DNA from 2 places in the Salinivibrio sp. MA351 genome. Region 2 is predicted to be linked to the other one. Evidence: predicted binding sites of a transcription regulator. Region 2 holds the regulator's gene; the other holds the start of a gene.
What was found. Region 2 encodes CRP, which controls carbon source genes, mostly activating them, when cyclic AMP is high. Its sites were predicted from a motif close to TGTGANNNNNNTCACA; they were not measured.

Region 1 (3,426 bases), on a different contig from region 2:
ATGGTCAAAGGCAAGCCTTTGTTATACGCAAACAGTGCCAAGCCTAGAGCCAATACCGCGTAAATCGCCCATGGGTGTAAGCCCCAGTGGAAAATAGTCGCAGACATACCTAGGCGACGGGCAGCTTCAGTATCCCCGGCTGCCGCCCCTAAAGGCGCCCAGTCAGTACGAAGGCCGTCAGCACCGGTTGCCGTTCCACCTAACGCGGTTTGGAAGTGCGTCAATGGTTCAGACACGCCATAGAACATCAAGCCAATGCCCATACCGGCCGCAAAAAGCATCGCGAACCAGCCAGGATAGCCGTAATCCGGTTTTGCCTCAGTACCACCCAATCGAACTTTACCCAGTGGTGACACAACCAGCACTAGACAAGCAACAACAAAAATATTACCTGCAGAAAGGAAGAACCAGTCTAGATTTGAGGTTAGCCATCCACGCAAATCCCCAAAAACAGGACCGATTTGGTTTTGAAATGCCAAGGTGACAAAAATGAAGGCCAAAATTGACAGCCCGGAAATCATAAATACTCGGTTATGAATATCAAAACCAAACGGGCCGAGTTTCAGCGCTACGTTATCCTGACCGACCTGATAGTCAGTATCGATCGGGTTAACCTTCCCGTCTGGTGTCATCATATCTTCATGGCTTTTATCGCTCACGAGTTAACTCCTTAGTCCGTTTATTCGGAAGCCTGTGAGTGTTGGTAGCGAGCTCATTATTTATTGATGTTTAAGCCATCTTTAACATCAATAAAAGATCAGTCATCACCACACAGTCGGCTACATTAACACATCTCGAAAATTTTTTAATTAGGGGCCTAACTAAATGTTCATTTTGTGACCACCCACTAAGAAAAAATCAGCCCGAATCCCGCGTCCTTACTCGCTCAGCGAGTTATTTGAACTCTTTATTTCAGAACTATAAATAATCGTGTCGCTAAGGAAATAGCACTATCCTTGGCCTATTCGAATCATAGCCGGGTTTTATTCTAGATGCCCATGAAAAATAGACACAGTCACCATCAACACTTTTGATGCAACGCAATCTTCACTCACAATGCTGATAGGAAGAACCCGTCTCGACACCTTTTATAACCAAGATGTCACGCATCATTTACGAGCCACAACACACCTTTTATCAATATAGACACAAATGCAATTAAATGAACACAAATAGGACAAAAAGTGACTCTTGTCACATTATTAAAATCGCGTACAATACCGCCGCAATCGTTTCCCATCCTAAGTTTAACGTTTGCGGAGCAACATCATGCAGTTTGGCATTGGCCTTTTGGGGATTAGTGTCCTCTTCCTTATCGCGGTTGTCTTTTCGGAAAATCGCTCCGCGATTAATTGGCGCACAGTGGGAGGTGCGTTCCTAATACAAATCGTCTTTGCTGGCTTTATCATCTCTGTTCCGCTTGGTCAGCGTATTCTAGCTAACGCATCAGAAGCCGTGTCGGCGATTATTAGTTTTGGCGATATTGGCGCTGAATTTCTGTTTGGTGATCTGGCTAAGTTTAAACTTGGTTTTATTTTCGCTTTTAATGTACTTCCCACCATCGTTTTTTTCTCTGCACTGATCGCTGTGCTTTACCACATTGGGGTCATGACTTGGATCATTCGCCTCATTGGTGGCTTATTGCGCCGCGTACTTGGCACTTCTCGCACTGAGTCCATGTCTGCCACGGCCAATATCTTTGTTGGCTCCGTTGAAGCGCCGTTGGTTGTAAAACCTTTTCTTTCTACCATGACTCGCTCCGAGCTGTTTGCTGTTATGGTAGGCGGGCTCGCCTCAGTCGCCGGCGGCACCATGGTGGGTTACGCAGGCTTGGGGGTAGAGATGAAATACCTGATCGCGGCTGCGTTTATGTCGGCACCTGCTGGGTTAATGATGGCCAAAATAATGGTACCGCAGACCGAATCCCCCATGAATCATGCTCAACACCAAGCGCTCGAAGACGATCAAGATAAACCAGTGAATGTGATTGATGCTGGCACGCAAGGCGCCTTGAGTGGCTTACAAATTGCGATGGCCGTGGGGGCCAGCTTACTCGCCGTGATCAGTATGATTGCGCTGATTAATGGTGGGTTAGGGAAACTGGGGCCTATTTTAAACTTGCCGCAACTAAGCCTTGAGTGGCTATTCGGCTACCTATTTGCACCAGTGGCTTGGCTGATTGGCATTCCCTGGCAAGAGGCGATGACAGCAGGCACCTTGATTGGTAAGAAAATTGCTGTGAATGAATTTGTGGCGTTTGCGGATTTTATGAACCTAAAAGGGGCGCTCTCTCCCCATAGCCAAGCCATTGTTACGTTTGCGTTATGTGGCTTTGCCAACCTCACCTCAATAGCAATGTTAATGGGTGGCTTGGGCGGCATTGTCCCAGAGCGCCGCGGTGATATCGCCAAATTAGGCATGCGCGCCATTCTTGCCGCAACCTTAGCCAACCTCATGAGTGCCACCTTGGCAGGGCTATACCTCTCCCTTTAATAGCAACATTGCTTTGTGTTTTCGTTATTTATCACCATGGACGGTGAGTCGCTTGTGGAGGCTCGCTAGCAAACCTCTGGGTCTGTTACACTCTTTCACTTTACATTAAGAGAGTTAAATCGATGCGATATCCTTGGGTGCTTTTTGATGCGGATGAAACCCTGTTTCACTTCGATGCCTTTGCGGGACTACAACGTATGTTTTCGCGCTACAATGTCAATTTTGACCATCACGCGTTTGCGGAATACTCAGAGCTAAACAAGCCTTTGTGGGTACAATATCAAGATGGTGAAATTGATGCTCATACGCTACAAACCGAGCGTTTTACGCGTTGGGGAGAGCGTCTTAACGTGGCGCCTGCAACATTGAACCAGGGTTTTTTAGATGCAATGGCTGAGATTTGCGAACCACTGCCAGGCGCGCGCGAGCTTATTAGTGCGATCAAGCCACATGCACATATTGGTATCATTACTAACGGATTTACCGCTCTCCAAGATATCCGCCTAGAAAGAACCGGGTTGAAGTCTGCGATTTCAACCTTAGTGATATCCGAGCAAGTGGGCATAGCCAAGCCGGACCCTCGGATCTTTGAACATGCCTTTGAAAAAATGGGAAATCCCCCCAAGGACAAAATCTTAATGGTTGGCGATAATCCACATTCTGATGTGCTGGGTGGCATGCGTGCAGGGATTGATACATGCTGGCTTAATAGCGATAACACACCGTCACCAGCAGGCATTACGCCAACCCATCAAGTCGAGTCACTTTTTGATCTAAAAGCATGGTTGATCTGAAAACGTGGTTGCTCTAAAAACGTGGTTGTGGTTAACCGAAAGGCATAAAAAAAGAGAGCGTAATGCTCTCTTTTTTATGCTCAATGACTCGTGGACAAGATTTGTCCACGATGGCTCACGAACAATGCTTAGCTATGGT
Region 2 (3,426 bases):
GCCAACAACTGCAATCCGGCGACGCCGTGATTGTGTATTCTGAGTTGCACGAGACAGTGGATATTCGTCGTAAAGAAGCACTCAGATCTTAGCATCGCTGTACGCAATAAACAGCGATACACATTCAGACTGAATGACAGGGCGCGTCATGTCGGCTAAACATCCAATCATCGCGGTCACCGGCTCTTCAGGAGCAGGGACCACCACCACGTCCGAAGCATTCCGTAAGATGTTCCAGATGATGAACATCAAAGCGGCGTGGCTAGAAGGGGACAGTTTCCATCGCTTTACGCGACCGGAAATGGACGTCGAGATCCGTAAAGCACGTGAGCAAGGACGGCACATTAGTTACTTTGGCCCCACCGCCAATGATTTTCCGCGATTAGAGCAGTTTTTCCGTGAGTACGGTGAACTCGGCACAGGCAAATATCGCCGCTACTTGCATACCTTTGATGAAGCGGTGCCCTACAATCAAATGCCAGGGACCTTCACACCATGGCAGGATTTACCCGACAATACCAACGTACTATTTTACGAAGGCTTGCACGGCGGTGTGGTTGATGGTGAGGTCAATGTCGCCCAACATGTCGACCTATTGATTGGTATGGTCCCAATCGTCAACCTTGAGTGGATTCAGAAGTTTGTCCGCGATACCCGCGATAGGGGCCACTCACGCGAAGCGGTCACCGACTCGATTGTGCGGTCGATGGACGATTATTTGCATTATATTACGCCGCAATTCTCACGCACTCACATTAACTTTCAACGGGTGCCGACGGTCGATACCTCCAACCCACTGAACGCCAAAGGCATTCCTTCGTTGGATGAGAGCTTTGTGGTGATCCGCTTTCGAGGGATGAAAAACGTCGACTTCCCTTATCTGCTGCAAATGATCACGGGGTCTTTTATGTCACGGCATAATACACTCGTCGTGCCAGGCGGTAAGATGGGCTTTGCGATGGAACTTATCATCCGTCCATTGATTCAGCAGCTAATCGAAAAAGGCAAGATTGGCTAGGGCGTAGCGCATCTATCGTGTATTACTTCTCAAGCCGTGATCTTAGCCACGTTTTTGCCAGATTTTTAGGCGGTTGGCCTAGATCAAAATCAAGAAATTGCTAACAAAAAAAGATACACTCTTGTTAACATACAGTGAGCTTGTAGCCCGCGCCCAGACTTCGTATTCTGTGCATAGATCTGGTGGGTTACCCCTCAGACAAAGATAGGACGTTGTTGCCGGGCAACACATGCAGAGGAAATAAGTTATATGGTTCCAGGAAAACCTCAAACAGACCCTACACTCGAGTGGTTCCTTTCACATTGTCACATCCACAAGTATCCGTCTAAAAGCACGCTGATTCATGCAGGCGAAAAAGCGGAGACCTTGTATTACATCGTGAAAGGGTCTGTCGCCGTTCTAATCAAAGATGAAGAAGGCAAGGAAATGATCCTGTCTTATCTTAACCAAGGTGATTTCATCGGTGAGCTAGGCCTTTTCGAAGATGATCAGGAGCGTACCGCTTGGGTTCGGGCTAAGTCTCCTTGTGAAGTGGCAGAAATCTCATTCAAAAAGTTCCGCCAACTGATCCAGGTTAACCCCGATATATTGATGCGTTTGTCCTCACAAATGGCGCGCCGTTTGCAAGTGACCAGCCAAAAAGTGGGGGATCTTGCCTTCCTGGACGTCACGGGCCGTATTGCGCAAACCTTGTTGAATTTAGCGAAGCAACCCGATGCCATGACGCACCCTGATGGCATGCAAATTAAGATCACACGTCAAGAAATTGGCCAAATCGTTGGCTGCTCGCGTGAAACCGTGGGACGTATTCTTAAAATGCTGGAAGAGCAAAATCTTATTTCAGCCCATGGTAAAACCATCGTGGTATACGGTACCCGCTAATCACAGCGCTCTCTGTATTCCCAACCGACGCCCTGGCGTCGGTTTTTCTTTTTAAAACAAAAAAAAGGAAGAGCGAACTCTTCCTTAACCGTTTAGGCCTCGTTATATCCACTATTTGTTAGTGCGTGCTCTCAAAAATTTTATCCGCTGAAGCGGCAACAAACCCCTGGTACAACTCACCGTTGGGCAACACATAACGCTTAGCAAACTCATAAAACCCACCTGGAATGGTTTGCGTGCCATCAGAGAAAACAACAGGGACACGGTCAGCCATGGTGGAGGATTGCTCCAGATAAACGGATGCGTCCCCTTTTACTTCCCCACCCGCTTCGTTAATTGCAAAGCCATTGTCTCGCAGCTTTTGATTAACCGATTGGCAATGATCATGAGCCTTTAACTGATTGACACTCACTGTGAAATGATTCGCGCCATAACCGTGCGCGGCTACCCAGGACGCGTATTCACTCTCCTCAGCAAGCGCTTGATAGGTGGCGCTATCGATGTCCCAAAGCCGCCCCTGATGAAGAAAATCGCTCCCTGTTAGTGACGACGCATCGACTTGTGCCACCAGCTTGTGAACAATGGCTTGCAGCGCAGGCGAGCATTGCTCGACCATCAATTCACTGATAAACACTTTCGGCATCAAAGGATCGGGGTGCTCGAAATGGCAGGCATTGAGCTTTTTCGCTTCAAAGGTATAGTCCCCTTTTTGCTGATAGCCTAGCGCCAGGAAGGGGCGCGCCAAGACCTCAAGCCCAACCTTGGGCAAACCAAATGTCCGCAAGGCAATATGATCATTGATTAAAGGCTGCCCTTCTTCGAGCAAGGCATGTACCTGATGTGCCGATGGGCAAAGACGGTTAATATAGTCTTGCCATAATTTATCGAATAACGCTTGGCCACTGTCCATGTTGGTCTCCTTAATCTTGTTGAGTCGGAATACCGGGGGCGAACGTCTCAGGCAGTACCACCTGATCCCCTTCCATTGATGCCATGGGATAAGCGCAATAATCGGCGGCATAGTAAGCGCTTGGACGTAAATTACCCGACGCACCTGGCCCGCCAAATGGCGCATCACCGCTTGCCCCTGTCAACTGACGATTACGATTCACAATCCCTGCGCGAATATGATCGAGGAAGTATTGCCATTCGCCCTCGTCTTCACTGATAAGGCCTGCCGACAAACCATAGCGGGTATCATTCGCCTTCGTGATCGCATCAGCCATATCCTGATAGCGCTGCACTTGTAGTAGCGGACCGAAATACTCTTCGTCGGGTAACGCTTGAATGCCACTCACATCTAAAATCCCTGGAGAAATCACCGCATCGTGTAAATGCTCGCACTCTATGACGGGGGTAGCTCCCAGATCGATCAATTTTTGTTGTGTGGCCAAAATCCCCTCGGCGGCAGCCATTGAAATTTGAGCGCCCATGAAAGGTGCGGGATCATCAAACTGGCCACCCACTCGCACGGTTTTGGTCCATTGTGCTAGGCGAGTCAAGATCTTGTCACCCACTTCTCCCTC

Region 1: the regulator CRP is predicted to act here: its motif matches at 1,184-1,199, upstream of BZG78_RS08455 (NupC/NupG family nucleoside CNT transporter).

What each region holds. Positions count from the first base shown of each region.
Region 1 covers NZ_MUFG01000012.1:54,454-57,879, reverse strand. Annotated here, with positions in the region: gene BZG78_RS08460 (BCCT family transporter) at 1-659, opposite strand, end outside; gene BZG78_RS08455 (NupC/NupG family nucleoside CNT transporter) at 1,270-2,493, shown strand; gene yjjG (pyrimidine 5'-nucleotidase) at 2,616-3,287, shown strand; gene BZG78_RS08445 (hypothetical protein) at 3,416-3,426, opposite strand, start outside.
Region 2 covers NZ_MUFG01000003.1:31,267-34,692, forward strand. Annotated here, with positions in the region: gene BZG78_RS02645 (YheU family protein) at 1-92, shown strand, start outside; gene BZG78_RS02650 (phosphoribulokinase) at 149-1,018, shown strand; gene crp (cAMP-activated global transcriptional regulator CRP) at 1,268-1,900, shown strand; gene BZG78_RS02660 (DUF1338 domain-containing protein) at 2,019-2,810, opposite strand; gene astD (succinylglutamate-semialdehyde dehydrogenase) at 2,821-3,426, opposite strand, start outside.